DNA from 3 places in the Mesorhizobium sp. B2-4-12 genome. Region 1 is predicted to be linked to each of the others. Evidence: predicted binding sites of a transcription regulator. Region 1 holds the regulator's gene; each other region holds the start of a gene.
The links. The regulator LexA, encoded in region 1, represses DNA repair genes until DNA is damaged. The targets are predictions, from matches to a motif close to TGTTCNNNNTGTGTTCNG.
Positions count from the first base shown of each region.

Region 2: the regulator LexA is predicted to act here: its motif matches at 2,365-2,382, upstream of FJ934_RS07300 (helicase-related protein).
Region 3: the regulator LexA is predicted to act here: its motif matches at 2,443-2,460, upstream of FJ934_RS18730 (sel1 repeat family protein).

Region 1 covers NZ_VFVC01000002.1:127,596-132,626, reverse strand. Annotated here, with positions in the region: gene FJ934_RS01975 (ComEC/Rec2 family competence protein) at 1-1,137, shown strand, start outside; gene lexA (transcriptional repressor LexA) at 1,131-1,868, opposite strand; gene FJ934_RS01965 (GntR family transcriptional regulator) at 2,264-3,037, opposite strand; gene FJ934_RS01960 (ABC transporter substrate-binding protein) at 3,189-4,169, shown strand; gene FJ934_RS01955 (ABC transporter ATP-binding protein) at 4,228-5,007, shown strand; gene FJ934_RS01950 (ABC transporter permease) at 5,013-5,031, shown strand, end outside.
Region 2 covers NZ_VFVC01000008.1:49,399-54,429, forward strand. Annotated here, with positions in the region: gene FJ934_RS07290 (acetyl-CoA C-acetyltransferase) at 1-1,006, shown strand, start outside; gene phbB (acetoacetyl-CoA reductase) at 1,096-1,821, shown strand; gene FJ934_RS07300 (helicase-related protein) at 2,549-5,031, shown strand, end outside.
Region 3 covers NZ_VFVC01000032.1:10,953-15,983, forward strand. Annotated here, with positions in the region: gene FJ934_RS18720 (acetyl/propionyl/methylcrotonyl-CoA carboxylase subunit alpha) at 1-435, shown strand, start outside; gene FJ934_RS18725 (branched-chain amino acid ABC transporter substrate-binding protein) at 504-1,625, opposite strand; gene FJ934_RS18730 (sel1 repeat family protein) at 2,054-2,320, opposite strand; gene FJ934_RS18735 (DUF2147 domain-containing protein) at 2,760-3,101, shown strand; gene FJ934_RS28055 (hypothetical protein) at 3,321-3,476, shown strand; gene FJ934_RS18740 (hypothetical protein) at 3,518-3,712, shown strand; gene FJ934_RS18745 (AMP nucleosidase) at 3,829-5,031, shown strand, end outside.

The DNA.
Region 1 (5,031 bases):
GTCGGACCGAGTTTCCAGATGTCGTTCGCCGCGACCGCTGCCCTGGTCGGCGCCTATGCCGGTTGGGCGGATTATCGCGCGAGGAAGATCAGAACGCCTCCGCCCAGACGAACACCGGCCGGTTTTCTCATGGGCAAACTCGTCGCGCTCACAGGAGGCGTGGCAATGACATCCATTATTGCCGGCAGCGCCACGGCGCTGTTTGCCATTTGGCATTTCCAGCGTGTATCGCCACTCAGCTTGTTCGCCAATCTGGCCGTCATGCCGATCGTTTCGGTCGTGATGTTCCTGGCCGTCGCCAGCGCGTTGCTCATGCCGTTCGGCTTGGATGCGCCATCCCTTTACCTGATGGGCAAGGGCCTGACGGCAATGATCGCCATATCGGCGTGGATATCGGAACGCTCTCCTGTCGATGCGGTCGGGCTGATTTCCCAGCAATCCGTGCTGCTGGTGACGGTCGCCCTGGTCATCGCGACGATGGCGACGACATGGCTGCGGCTCGCCGCACTCCCGTTCGCGCTTGCCGGCCTGTTGACTGTGTCGGATACGCGCACGCCCGATGTGCTGATCTCGGAAGATGCCCGGCTGGTCGCGGTGCCGATCGGCGGTGGCGAACTCGCGGTCAGCCGGGCACGCCCGAACGAATTCACCGTCGACAACTGGAAACGTGCATTGGTATCCGAAAGCATCGTCGTGCCGGAGGTGTTCAACAAGACAGACGGGCAGTTCGCCATTGCCGATGCCGTAAACCTGCCGCCGGGGGCACCGTTCTACTGCACCGACGGCGTCTGCCTCGCCAGGCACCCGTCCGGAGCGATTATCGCGCATGTCGAAGACCGCAAGGATACCTGGAAAGCCTGCGGTTTCGCCGACGTGATCGTCGTCAACGACGCGACTGGCTATGACGCCTGCCATAACCCGCTGGTTCTCGTCGTCACCAAACGGCAACTCGCTCGCAAAGGGAGTGCTGCGGTCTTCTTCGACCGCCAATCGGCGACTGGCCCACCAATCGTCAGCTTCGCCGTCGACAGGCCATACCGTCCCTGGCATGAACAGCGCAAATTCTCGCGCGAGGCGAGGGGCCTGCCGCCCTATAAAAAGCCTGACAATACCAGCGCGCCAGTGCCTGCTCAGTAGCGCCTGATCAGCCCGACGAGTTTGCCTTGCACCTTGACCCTGTCCGGCCCGAAAATGCGGGTCTCGTAGGCCGGGTTGGCGGCTTCAAGGGCAATCGAAGCTCCCTTGCGGCGGAACCGTTTCAGGGTCGCTTCCTCTTCGTCGACCAGCGCCACGACGATCTCGCCCGGGCTCGCTGTATCGGCGTTGCGGATGATGACCGTGTCGCCATCGAAGATCCCGGCCTCGATCATCGAGTCGCCCTTGACCTCCAGCGCATAGTGCTCGCCGCCCATGATCATGTCAGGCGGGACCGAGATGGAATGCGTCTGATGCTGGATGGCATCGATCGGCACACCGGCGGCGATACGGCCCATCACCGGGATCGAGACCGCGGGAACCGCATCGTCGTCATTGCCGGCCGCGGGCAAGCGCGACGGCGCCGGCTTGATCTGGCGACCAAGGTTGCCCTGACCGAGGCTGCCCTGGATGACACTTGGCGAAAATTTTTTTGCCGCGTTGAGGCCGGGCGCGATCGAATCCGGCAACCGCAGCACCTCCAGTGCGCGCGCCCTGTTGGGCAGTCTCCGAATAAAGCCACGTTCCTCCAGCGCCGTGATCAGGCGGTGGATCCCCGACTTGGAGGCAAGATCAAGAGCCTCTTTCATCTCGTCGAAGGAAGGCGGGATGCCGCTTTCCTTGAGCCGTTCATGAATGAACATCAGCAGTTCATGTTGCTTGCGCGTCAGCATGGCGGCCCCCAAGGCATTGAACGAAGGGTCTGAATCGGAATCGAAAAACAAACCCAGAACAAACACTATCTGTTCCAGTTGTGTTCCGCAACCGTTTAAAGTTTAGTGAATTTGTTAAGGGGTTCGAAATTTTTGCCGCCGGCAACAAACGGCAACCGACGCTTACCGACGATTTCTGCCCCGGACACACGCATTGAAATCGTTTTGGTTAATGGCCTGTGGCCCACCCCTTGTTGAGGTTTGGCTTCAGTCGTTTGAAAGGCGCACGGGGCGGATTTATGGAGTCGCCCAGTGTCATCCCAGCGGAACGAAACGAAACCAAAACGCCAACGTTCGCCAGCTCGCTTGGGGGATGGATCCGTGTGTAAGCGTCGGACGGCGCGGAAGCGCCGAAATCATCCGGAAACCGCTTTCAGGCTGCCGGCGCGTGCGGTGTAGTTGTTGGCGCTGCTGTCTTCGCTGTGAACATAGACGTGCAGCGTGTAGCCGATATGCGCCGTCATCAATGCCTTTGCCCGCTCGACATCACGATCGAGCGCCGCCTCCATGATCGCGGTGTGATGCTCGATCGCGATCGCCTCGCGCAGTGCGTCCATGGCCTCTCCATAGCCATGCTTGAGGCCGGCCGCTGCCCGCAAAGTCGGCGCCAGGCCGAGAAAACGATGATGTCGCCGCAGCTGATCCGCGATCGTCGAGCGGAATCGCAGCAGCCAGTTGGACGTCGCAGCACTCAGCAGCGCCGCGTGAAAGGCCTCGTGGCTTTCGTCCCATTGATCGACGGCCGCATCCGAGGGGTCGTCAACCGCGGTCTTGCAGCGAGAGAGCCGGTAATGAGCGGTGACAACGGCATCTTCCCATTGCCTGTCGCCTTTTTCCATCGATTCCAGGAACAGGGGCATCTCGACAACCATCCGCGCGCGCGCCAGGTCCTCGAGTTCGGCCCGCGACACGGGAGCGACGGCAAAGCCGCGATTGCTGATGGCAGTGACAAGGCGCTCGGCTTCAAGCCGAGACAATGCTTCACGCAGCGGCGTCCAGCCGACGCCATATGTGCCGCGCAGCGCACTCAACTTGAGCGGCGCACCCGGCATGAGGCGCGTCGTCAGAATATCGCGCCGCAGCAGCTGATAGGCCGCCTCCGTCTTTGTGGAACTATTCTGATCCTGCATCGCAGTCCGTCCATCGTCAGGCTCGGAAAATTATATATCATGGCGGTGCATGGCAAGAATTATATATAATGTTTGACATGGACCGGCGGACTGACCATGATCGCCTGATGTGCCGTCTTTAAGCGGCGCTAATCAAATCTGGGAGGAAATGATGTTGAAGTCGAAATGGCTGTCAGGATTGGCCCTGGCAGGCGCCTTGATGGTCAGCGCCGGCAGCGCCGCGGCTGATCAGATTCGTATCGGCATAGCCAATTTCGGAGAGCATCCTCAGTTGAATGCCGCCATAGCCGGTTTCAAGAAGGCGCTGACGGACAACGGCTTCGTCGAGGGCAAGGACGTCGTCTACACCGAGAGCCATACCAATTTCGACGCATCGCTTGTGCCGCAGATGATCGCCAAGCTGCAGGCGGAGCAGCCCAAGCTGATTTACACCATCACCACGCCAGTCTCGCAGATCGCCAAGAAGGCGCTCGCAGGATCCGACATTCCGATCGTCTTTGCCGCGGTCACCGATCCGGTCGCGGCCAAGCTGGTGCCGTCATGGGACTCCGGAGACGAAGGCATGACCGGCGCCAGCGATCTGCAGGATGTCGCCGCGGTGATGGCCTTCACCAAGAAGCTGCTGCCGAACGCCAAGCGCTTTGGCGTGCCCTACAATCCAGGCGAGGCCAATGACGTTGCCCTGATCGAAAAGATCAAGGCGGCGGCACCCGCGGCCGGCTTCGAGGTCGTGGAGGTCGGCATCGACAACGTCAATGACATCCAGCAACGCATCGCTTCGCTCGCCGGCAAGGCCGACGTGATCTACGGCCCGGCCTCGAACCTGATCCAGCCGGCGATCGCCGCTGTCTCCGCAGCCGCTCGTCAGGCTGGAATCCCGGTCGTCAACTCCGATGACAGCGCGGTCCGCAACGGCACCGTACCGGCAAGCTTCGCGGTCAACTACACGCAGGTTGGCGTCAATGCCGGCAACATCGCCGCCGAAATCCTTAAGGGCAAGGATCCGAAGACGATCGCGCCGTCGCGTCCAGCTTACAAGGACCACATGGCAACGATCTCCCGCAAGGCGATGGCCGCGTTCGGCATCGAGATACCCGCTTCGATGGCCGATTGCGGCTGCATCGTCGACTGACGTTGGGCTGCAGCGGTGACGGCGTCGGCGCCGTCACCCTTCAGTTGTGGGAGGAACGATGCTCGAGATCCGATCCGCGCGCAAAGTGTTCTACAAGGGCCAGGCCGACGAGAAGGTCGCGCTGGACGGCCTCAACCTGTCGTTGGCCACGGGCGAGTTCGGTATCGTCATCGGCTCCAATGGGGCCGGCAAGAGCAGCATGCTCAACGCCATTTCCGGAGCTCTCATCCTCGATTCCGGCAGGATCCTGATCAACGGCACCGATGTGACAAACATGCCGGTGCACAAGCGCGCGGCAAAATTGGCGCGCGTCTTCCAGGATCCGATGCGCGGCACAGCCGCCAGCATGACCGTGGCGGAGAACATGTTGTTGGCTGACCTTCGCGGCCACAAACGCGGCTTGCGGCAAGGGCTGAACGCCACCCGGCTTGCGTCCTACAAGGAGCGCTTGTCCATACTGGGTCTCGGCCTTGAAAACCGCCTGGACACACGCGTCGACCTGCTTTCGGGCGGGCAGAGGCAGTCGCTGTCGCTGATCATGGCGGTTGGCGGATCGCCGGACCTGCTGCTGCTCGACGAGCATACGGCAGCGCTCGACCCGCGCACGGCCGAAATCGTCATGCAGGCGACGGTGCGCGCCGTCAATGCGCTGAAACTGACCACGCTGATGGTGACCCACAATATGCAACATGCCGTCGACCATGGCAGCCGGGTGATCATGCTCGACGCGGGCCGGATCAGGCTGGAAGTCACCGGCGAGGAGAAATCGGCGGTCACGGTTGCAGATCTGATCGGCCATTTTTCCGTCAAGACCGATCGCATGTTGCTGGCGAGCTGATCACCATGAGCTTTATCCAGGACG
Region 2 (5,031 bases), on a different contig from region 1:
GACCGCCGCTCAAGGGCAGAACCCGGCCCGGCAGGCCTCGATCATCGCCGGCCTGCCCAAGGAGACCACCGCCTGGGGCCTCAACCAGGTGTGCGGCTCGGGCCTGCGCGCCATTGCACTCGGCATGCAGCAGATCGCCACCGGCGACGCCAAGGTGATCATCGCCGGCGGCCAGGAATCGATGTCACTGTCGCCGCACGCCGAGCACCTGCGCGCCGGCGTCAAGATGGGCGACTACAAGATGATCGACACCATGATCAAGGACGGGCTGTGGGACGCCTTCAACGGCTATCACATGGGCAACACCGCCGAAAACGTCGCCCGCCAGTTCCAGATCACCCGCGACGATCAGGACCAGTTCGCGCTGGCCTCGCAGAACAAGGCCGAGGCCGCGCAGAAGGCCGGCAAGTTCAAGGACGAGATCGTCGCCTTCACCATCAAGGGCAGGAAGGGCGACACCGTCGTCGACCAGGACGAATACATCCGCCACGGCGCGACGCTCGACGCCATGACCAAGCTGAAGCCGGCCTTCGACAAGGACGGCACCGTGACCGCCGCCAACGCATCCGGCATCAATGACGGTGCGGCCGGCGCGCTGCTGATGAGCGAAGCGGAAGCCGTCAAGCGCGGCATCACTCCGCTGGCGCGCATCGCGTCCTGGGCAACCGCTGGCGTCGATCCGGCGATCATGGGCACCGGACCCATTCCCGCCTCGCGCAAGGCCCTGGAAAAGGCCGGCTGGTCGGTTGGTGATCTTGACCTTGTCGAGGCCAATGAGGCTTTCGCGGCGCAGGCCTGCGCCGTCAACAAGGACATGGGCTGGGATCCCTCGATCGTCAACGTCAATGGCGGCGCTATCGCCATCGGCCATCCGATCGGCGCCTCGGGCGCCCGCATCTTCAACACCCTGGTTTACGAGATGCGCCGCAGAGGCGCCAAGAAGGGTCTTGCCACGCTGTGCATCGGCGGCGGCATGGGCGTCGCCATGTGCGTGGAGGCCCTCTGAAAAAACGATTGACGGGCGGCGCGAGCCGCCCGTTTCATATCAAGTGCCTGCCAAGCCCGACAACAGGGCGATCTGAAAAGGGGAAATGCATGACCAAGGTTGCAATCGTCACGGGCGGATCGCGCGGCATCGGCGCGGCGATCTCGATCGCTTTGAAGACCGCCGGCTATTCGGTCGCCGCCAATTATGCCGGCAACGACGACGCGGCGGCGAAATTCAAGGCCGAGACCGGCATTCCGGTCTACAAATGGTCGGTTGCCGACTATGACGGTTGCGCCGCCGGCATCAAACAGGTCGAGGCCGACCTCGGCCCGGTCTCGGTGCTGGTCAACAATGCCGGCATCACCCGCGACGCCATGTTCCACAAGATCACGCGTGAGCAGTGGAAAGAGGTGATCGACACCAATTTGTCTGGTGTCTTCAACATGACGCACCCGCTGTGGGGCGGCATGCGCGACCGCAAGTTCGGCCGCGTCATCACCATCTCCTCGATCAACGGCCAGAAGGGCCAGGCCGGTCAGGTCAATTATTCCGCCGCCAAGGCCGGCGACATTGGTTTCTCCAAGGCGCTGGCGCAGGAAGGGGCTCGCGCTGGCATCACCGTCAACGTCATCTGCCCCGGCTACATCGCCACCGAAATGGTTAAGGCGATCGACGAGAAGGTGCTCAACGAGCGCATCCTGCCGCAGATCCCCGTCGGCCGCCTCGGCGAACCGGAAGAGATCGCGCGCTGTGTCGTCTTCCTCGCTTCGGAAGAGGCCGGTTTCATCACCGGCTCGACCCTCACCGCAAACGGCGGCCAGTATTTCGTCTGACACGTCGCCGAGGTCAACGGTCTCGCACTGGCGACAAACGGATCGGGAAACCGGTCCGTTTGCGAATTGACGCTGAGGCCTGTCTTCGCCGCAGCGCAATCCCAAATCCGCAAGGTTAATGGCGGCGGGACCCTCGGTTCGAAACCGGTGGCCAAGCCTGTGGATTCGCTGTGGATTCGCTGTGGATTCCCTGTGGATAAGCTGTTTACAACACCGATATTGGCGGAACAAAAAGGGAAAATGCCGCTGGCGCTGGTTTGTCGCCGATTCGTTCCGGGTTTGAGCGGAAGTTAATGTTAATAGGGCCGGAATCGCCTGCGGTTCCTTAATGCCAGATTCAGAAAGATTAACAATTTCACAATCTTGAGCGAAGCGTGTCGCACCGCTTTCTTCGTTTCCTGGCAAAGGTTAACGGCAAAGCTCGCCTGGCATAAAATGGGCCAGTTCGACGATTCAGCATGTGGTGAGACTCATGGTCACAAAATCCATATGTAGCCGTGAACAAAAGCTGAATCTGGAAGAGTCAGCGATTCGTCGCTGATTCGTTCCAGACTCGTTCCATCCGTTAATCAGCGACCGACCGGGAGTTTCACACAGACACCTTCGAGCCGCCGGCGGAACATTCCGCTTTCGCTTCGCGCTCGAAATCCCTATGTGTCGCCTGTCATACGCGCCGTCCGAGGCACGTCCCGACAATGAGAGGCCAGAAAGCCCTATTTCCGAGCCGATGAACATCCAGCCGAAACACACCCAGCCGCTGATCCTGTCAGGCCGCGACGTGACCGCCGTGCTTGGGCCGACCAACACCGGCAAGACCCATCTCGCCATCGAGCGCATGGTGGCGCACGAAACCGGCGTCATCGGCCTGCCGCTCAGGCTGCTGGCGCGCGAGGTCTACAGCCGCGTTTGCGAAAAGGTTGGCGCCCACAAGGTCGCGCTGGTCACCGGCGAGGAGAAGATCCAGCCGCCAGGCGCCAAATACTCGGTCTGCACCGTCGAAGCCATGCCGCGCGAGACCGACGCCGCCTTCGTCGCCATCGACGAGGTGCAACTCGCCGGTGATCTCGAGCGCGGCCACATCTTCACCGACCGCATCCTGCATCTGCGCGGCCGCCAGGAAACGCTGCTCCTCGGCGCGGCCACGATGCACGGCATCCTCCAGCGCCTGCTGAAGGGCGTCTCGGTGGTGACACGCCCACGGCTGTCGCATCTGGCCTATGCCGGCTCCAAGAAGCTGACCCGCCTGCCCCGGCGCACCGCCATCGTCGCCTTCTCCGCCGACGAGGTCTATGCCATCGCCGAGTTGATCCGGCGCCAGCAGGGCGGTGCGGCCGTCGTGCTCGGCGCGCTCTCGCCCCGCACCCGCAACGCCCAGGTGGCGCTGTTCCAGTCCGGCGATGTCGACTATCTCGTCGCCACCGATGCCATCGGCATGGGCCTCAACCTCGATCTCGACCACGTCGCCTTCGCCCAGAACCGCAAATTCGACGGCTACCAGTATCGCAACCTGACGGCGGCCGAACTCGGCCAGATCGCCGGGCGCGCCGGCCGGCATCTGCGCGACGGCACTTTTGGCGTCACCGGCCAGGTCGATCCGCTTGACGAGGAACTGGTCAACAAGATCGAGAGTCATGATTTCGATCCGGTGAAGGTGCTGCAGTGGCGCACCGCGCATTTCGACTTTGCCAGCCTCGATGCGCTGAAGCGCTCGATCGAGACCAACGCGCCAGTCGAAGGCTTGACGCGCGCGCTGCCGGCGGTGGATGCCCAGGCGCTCGAATATCTGTCGCGCGACGGGGACATCCGCGCGCTAGCCACAGACGCCAAACGCGTGGCGCTGCTGTGGGAGGCCTGCGCGCTTCCCGATTACCGAAAGATCGCCCCGGCCCAGCATGCCGACCTCATTGCGTCGATCTACATGGACCTCGCCCGGCATGGCCATGTCGACGAGAATTACATGGCCGAGCAGGTGCGCCGCGCCGACACCACCGAGGGCGACATCGACACGCTGTCGCACCGCATTGCCCAGATCCGCACCTGGACATTCGTGTCGAACCGGCCCGGCTGGCTGGCCGATCAGGCACACTGGCAGGAAAAGACGCGTGAAATCGAAGACAGATTGTCGGATGCGCTGCATGAGCGGTTGACGAAACGCTTCGTAGACCGCAGGACTTCCGTCCTCATGCGGCGCCTTAGAGAAAATACCATGCCTGAAGCCGAAATTAGTCCTACCGGAACCGTCCTCGTCGAAGGCCACCATGTCGGCGAGTTGCAAGGGTTCCGCTTCACCGCCGACCAGAGCGCCGGCGGCGAAGACGCCAAGGCCGTGCGCACCGCCGCCCAGAAGGCGCTGGCCGCCGAGTTCGAGGCGCGTGCCGAACGCTTCGGCGCCTGCGCCAATGGCGACCTCGCGCTTGGCTCGGACGGCACGCTGCGCTGGATCGGCGCGCCGATCGGCACACTGGTCTCCGGCGAGGATGCGCTGAAGCCGCGCCTCGTGCTTTTGGCCGACGAACAGCTGACCGGGCCGGCGCGCGACAAGGTCGCGGCGCGTGCCGAACGTTTCGTCAATTTCCAGATCGAGTCGCTGTTGAAGCCGCTGGTCGATCTGAAGAATGCCGACCAGATTTCCGGCATCGGCCGCGGCATTGCCTTCCAGCTGGTCGAGAATTTCGGCCTCATCAACCGCCGCGACATCGCCGAGGAGATGAAGTCCCTCGACCAGGAGGGCCGAGCCGCCCTTCGCCGGCTGGGCGTGCGCTTCGGCGCCTACCATGTCTTCGTTCCGGCGCTGATCAAGCCGGCACCGGCGGGCCTGGTGACGCTGCTGTGGGCGCTGAAGAATGACGGCAAGGACAAGCCCGGCTTTGGCGACGTCGTCCACGCGCTGGCGTCGGGCCGCACCTCGGTGGTCATCGACCCGGCCTTCGACAAGGCCTTCTACAAGCTCGCCGGCTACCGCAATCTCGGCCGCCGCGCCGTACGCATCGACATATTGGAGCGGCTGGCCGATCTGATCCGCCCGGCGACCAACTGGAAGCCTGGCCTCGGCCAGCGTCCGGATGGGGCCTATGACGGCCAGTCCTTCATGGTGACACCGCCAATGATGTCGATCCTCGGCGCCACCGCCGACGACATGGAAGAGATCCTGAAAGGTTTGGGCTATCGCGCCGAGCCGAAGCCGGCGGCGGAGGTCAAGGCACGGATCGA
Region 3 (5,031 bases), on a different contig from region 1:
GACGATATTCTGGCCAAGGTTTCGGTGCGGGCGGACGGGCGCTTCCAGGTGGCGCTCGATGCACCCTATGACAGCGCCAATTCGCACGACCTGCGGGCCCTTCCTCGCCTCGCCCGCTGGCCTGGCCACGTCACCGTATTCGAAGGCGCTGTCGGCTATACCTTCGCGGTGCCGGACCCCTTGGCCAAAAGCGATGACGCGGCAGCCGCCTCCGGCAGCCTGCGCGCGCCGATGCCGGGTCTGGTCAAGCTGGTGCGCGCGTCAAAGGGCGATACCGTGATCAAGGGGCAACCGCTGCTGATCCTCGAGGCCATGAAGATGGAGCACACCATCGCCGCGCCGCATGACGGAGTGATCGCCGAGATCGCCACGGAAGGTGCACAGGTCACCGACGGAACGGTACTTGTCCGCTTCGTCGAGGATCAGAACGCGTAGAGCGCATTGCCGGCACAAAAGAAATGGCCGGGATGACCCGGCCATTTCGTTGGATTCATTACTCGAGATTACTGCGCGATCGGCGCGTACTTGCCGTTATGCCACTGATTGATGTCGTAGCTGGCATTCTTAAGGTCGCCCTTCTCGTCGAAGGTGACTTCACCGACAACGGTGCTGATCGGCTGACCATTCTTCAACGCTTCGGCAACCTTGCCCGGATCGTCGCTGCCGGCGCGCTTGATGCCTTCGGCGAAAGCCTGGATCACGGCGTAGGAGAACAGCGTGAAGCCTTCCGGCACAAAGCCGCCTGCCTTGATCTTCTCGATGGCGGCCTTGGCTTCCGGCTTTGCCTGCGGATCCGACGGGAACACGAACATGGTCCCTTCGCCGGCCGGGCCGGCAACCTGCCAGAACTCCGGCGAAGCGATGGAGTCGGGCATGATCAGCTGGAACTTCAGGTTCTGCTCAGCCGACTGACGCAGGATCAGGCCGGCTTCAGGGTGATAGCCGCCGAAATAGACGACATCGGCCTTGAGGTCCTTCAGCTTGGTGACGAGGGCCGAATAGTCCTTCTCGCCGGGGTTGATGGCGTCGTAGTACACTTCCTTGAGGCCGCCGGCATTCATGGTTGACTTGACGGCATCCGCCACGCCCTGGCCGTAAGCACTCTTGTCGTGCAGAATGACGACGTTCTTGCCGGCATATTTCTTGGCGATCCACGGACCGATGAAGGCGCCCTGCGCGTCGTCGCGTGTGTACAGGCGCATGATTGTCGACCAACCCTTTTTAGCGGCGTCGTCCGTAAGCACGGGGTTCGAGGACGCCGGGCTCATCATCAGCGCGCCCGCTTCGGCATAGACGGCGGACGCCGGAATGCTCGAACCCGAGCAGGCGTGGCCGTCGATGAACTTGACGCCGTTGGCGACGATGCGGTTGGCGACCGACACGGCCTGTTTCGGATCACACTGGTCGTCCTCGATGTCGAGCTTGATCATCGAACCGTTGACGCCGCCCGCGGCATTGATGGCGTCGGCGGCGGCCTGCGCGCCCTGCTTGAACTGATCGCCGATGGTGGCGAGCTGTCCGGTCATCGGACCGACCACGGCGAAAGTGATGTCGTCGGCGAGCGCAACCGGCGCACTCATCATCAGCCCGAAAATGGCCGCGCCCAAAATACTCATTCTTTTCATGACAATAGAACTCCTCCACTCGCGCGCGGCCGCCCCGGCCACGCTTCTTCCAGAGAGGCCGGACAATTTCATCCTTCATCGAACCTGTCTAGGCGCATTGACGTCACTCGATTGGGCCTGCATGGCCTCGTCCACGCAAAAAAGCCACGCCAGCCTTGTTCCGGCTGGTCGTGGCTTTTTTGCCTGTCGGCTGCTTCCCCAACGCCCCCGCGCCGTGAACCCCACCTTGGCCATCCCTGTCTTCTATCGGCCCTGATCTTGTCCGAAAGCCGGAGTCCGCTTTTGGCGATCATGGTCCGTCGCGCGGCTGGGCCTGTCGCGCCTGCCGCATTCTTGTTCTTGTCGTTCGACTGTCTGCGCAGCCTTTCCCTGTTGCGGCCCGGCCATCTTGCGCGGCCTTGGCCAATATCTCCCCGTCTGGCGGAAACTCAGTGCATGGTCATCCATTCGCGGGCTTCGCGCAGCGCCCTGGCGATCTCGACCTTCGACATGGCCGCAGACAGTTCCGAGCGCAGTTCCGCGGCGCGGGCCGAACCCTTGATGGCGGCGATGTTGAACCATTTGTGGGCGGCAACGACATCGGTCTCGCAATCGCGGCCAGTCGCATACATCATGCCCAGTTCGAAAAGAATGTCGGCCTGGGCAGTTGCCCCCATGGCGCCGAAGCCTGTTTCCAGCATTTCAAAACGTGCCATTTTAGTCCCCTGTCTGGCTCCCGAGAGCTGCCTCAATTTGTCTTGTCCGGGCTGCTCTTTCGATGCTTTCGAGAATGCCGCGCAGGCTTGAATCCGTCGTTAAATGGCGTGCTTAATTTGAGGAAAACAAAGCTAAAACAATAGGTAAACGCGAAAATTCGTTAAGGATACGAAGCCAGCAGTTCAGCCGGTTTGCGCCAAATTTGACGAAAATTTGCGGGAGCGGAATCAACACTCCGCTAACCACGGGAAACAAACACGAAGCGCCGACCGTTTTTCATTTCCTCTCCGACGAGCCGAATTCAGGCGTTTTCAGAATCCCAAAGTCTTCCGTTGCGGCACCGCTTTTGTTTTGGCGGGAGCTGGATTAGCTTACGTTTGCGTAAGCGGCAGACCGGCGAGGCGGAGCATGCGGCCGGCTATCCATAGGGAGAAGAACATGTTTCGAAAAATGAGCCTGGTCCTTGCAGCCACATTGATCATGGCGGGGACGGCGTGGGCCGATCCGATCGAGGGCAACTGGAAGACGCAAGCCGGCGACACCGCGGCCATTTCAGGCGGCGGCTCATTCTCCATCACGCTCAAGTCCGGCAAATATGCCGGCAAGACCATCGGCTCGCTCAATGCGGCCGGCGACAACAAATATGCCGGCAGCATCACCGATCCGGCAAACGACAAGACCTATTCGGGCAAGGCGACATTGTCGGGCACCTCGCTCAAGATGAGCGGTTGCGTGCTCGGCGGACTGATCTGCAAGAGCCAGACCTGGCACAAGCTCTGATCGACCATTTCCTTGTGACCTCAAAGCGGGGCCTGGCAGGCCCCGCTTTCGTTTGATCGATGCGCTGGCGCCGGCGCTCTATGCGCGGCCTGCCGCCGTCCGAAGGCGGCGGCCAGACGAGATCCCGTCAATCAATTTGAACCGCAGATGAACGCCGGCATCAGAGCCGGTTCAGAGGCATCAGGGCATTCTCCCGCGCATTGAAGGAGACACCACCCCATGCTCGCCCGCCGCTTCACCATCGTCTGCCTGCTGATGAGCCTGTTTGGAATGTTCTTCGCCATCCTCGTCGCCGAAGTGGGCCGTCCGGCGCGCTCCTGGGACGAAGCCACCAGACTCTGCCGCCTCGCCTGCCCGACCAACCTTCGCCATTGAAACCAGAGTATCCGGACCTCGAAAAGAAAAGCTCGGACATCATGGACCGTATCACCGCCAACGCCCTCAAGACCCTTCGGCTTCTGCCGCGGGCGGCGCTCATCCTGATACTTCTGGCCGCCCCGGTCCTGGCCGTGCCGATGATGCGCGCCGATACCGGGTCGACGATCGAGGCGCCGGCGCTGAAGAAGTCCGGCGTGGGGTTGGTTCTGCTGGTCAGCCTGCAGCGGGGATGAAGAAAAATGCAGCTTTGAGCGGCTTCGGCGGCAAGCCCCCTCCCAACCGCTCGTCCAAGTCTCTATATTGAGCCATGGAAAAGCGAATCTACCCCCAAGCCATCGAATCTGTCGTCATGCCGGAGCCTTTTGGCCGGCAAAGCTTTCACAGCGCCGAAAAAGCGGTCGCAGCACTGCAGATGCTCTACGACCGCAACACCAAATTCCTGCGCGATTCCTTCGCCGCGCTTGCCGCCGGCGGCGACAGCAGCAAGCGCTACCGCGCCTTCTATCCCGAGATCGGCGTCACCACGAGTTCGTTCACCCAGGTCGACTCACGCCAGGCCTACGGCCATATGCCGACGCCCGGTCATTTCGCCACCACGATTACCCAGCCGCGGCTGTTCGAGAATTACCTCGTCGAGCAGCTTCGCCTGATCATGCGCAATCACGGTGTGGCGGTGACGGTCTCGGAATCGACCACGCCGATCCCGCTGCATTTCGCCTTCCTGGAGGGCGCCTATGTCGACGGCGCGGCGGCCGAACGCATCAAGCGGCCGATCCGCGACCTGTTCGACGTGCCGGACCTCGACGGCACCGACGATCAGATCGCCAACGGCACGTTCGAGGTCGCCTTCGGCGAGCCTCGGCCACTGGCGCCATTCACCGCGCAGCGCATCGATTATTCGTTGCACCGCATGACGCACTATACGGCCACCAGCCCGCAGCATTTCCAGAATTTCGTGCTGTTCACCAATTATCAGTTCTACATCGACGAGTTCGTCGCCCGCGCGCGCGACCTGATGGAGAATGGCGGCGGCGGCTATGTGGAATTCGTCGAGCCGGGCAATGTCGTGACCCGGGCCGGCGCCGGCGCGGCAAGCGAGGGCACCCCACCCGCCCGCCTGCCGCAGATGCCTGCCTACCACCTGAAGAAGCCGAACCATGGCGGCATCACCATGGTCAATATCGGGGTTGGGCCTTCCAACGCCAAGACGATCACCGACCACATCGCGGTGCTAAGGCCGCATGCCTGGGTGATGCTTGGCCACTGTGCCGGGCTGCGCAACACCCAGGCGCTGGGCGACTATGTGCTGGCGCACGCCTATGTGCGCGAGGACCATGTGCTCGACGACGATCTTCCGGTGTGGGTGCCGATCCCGCCACTGGCCGAAATCCAGGTCGCGCTCCAGGAAGCGGTTGCCGAGGTCACCGGCCTGTCCGGCTACGATTTGAAGCGCATCATGCGCACCGGCACGGTCGCCACCATCGACAATCGCAACTGGGAACTGCGCGACCAGCGCGGACCGGTGCAGCGCCTGTCGCAGTCGCGCGCCATC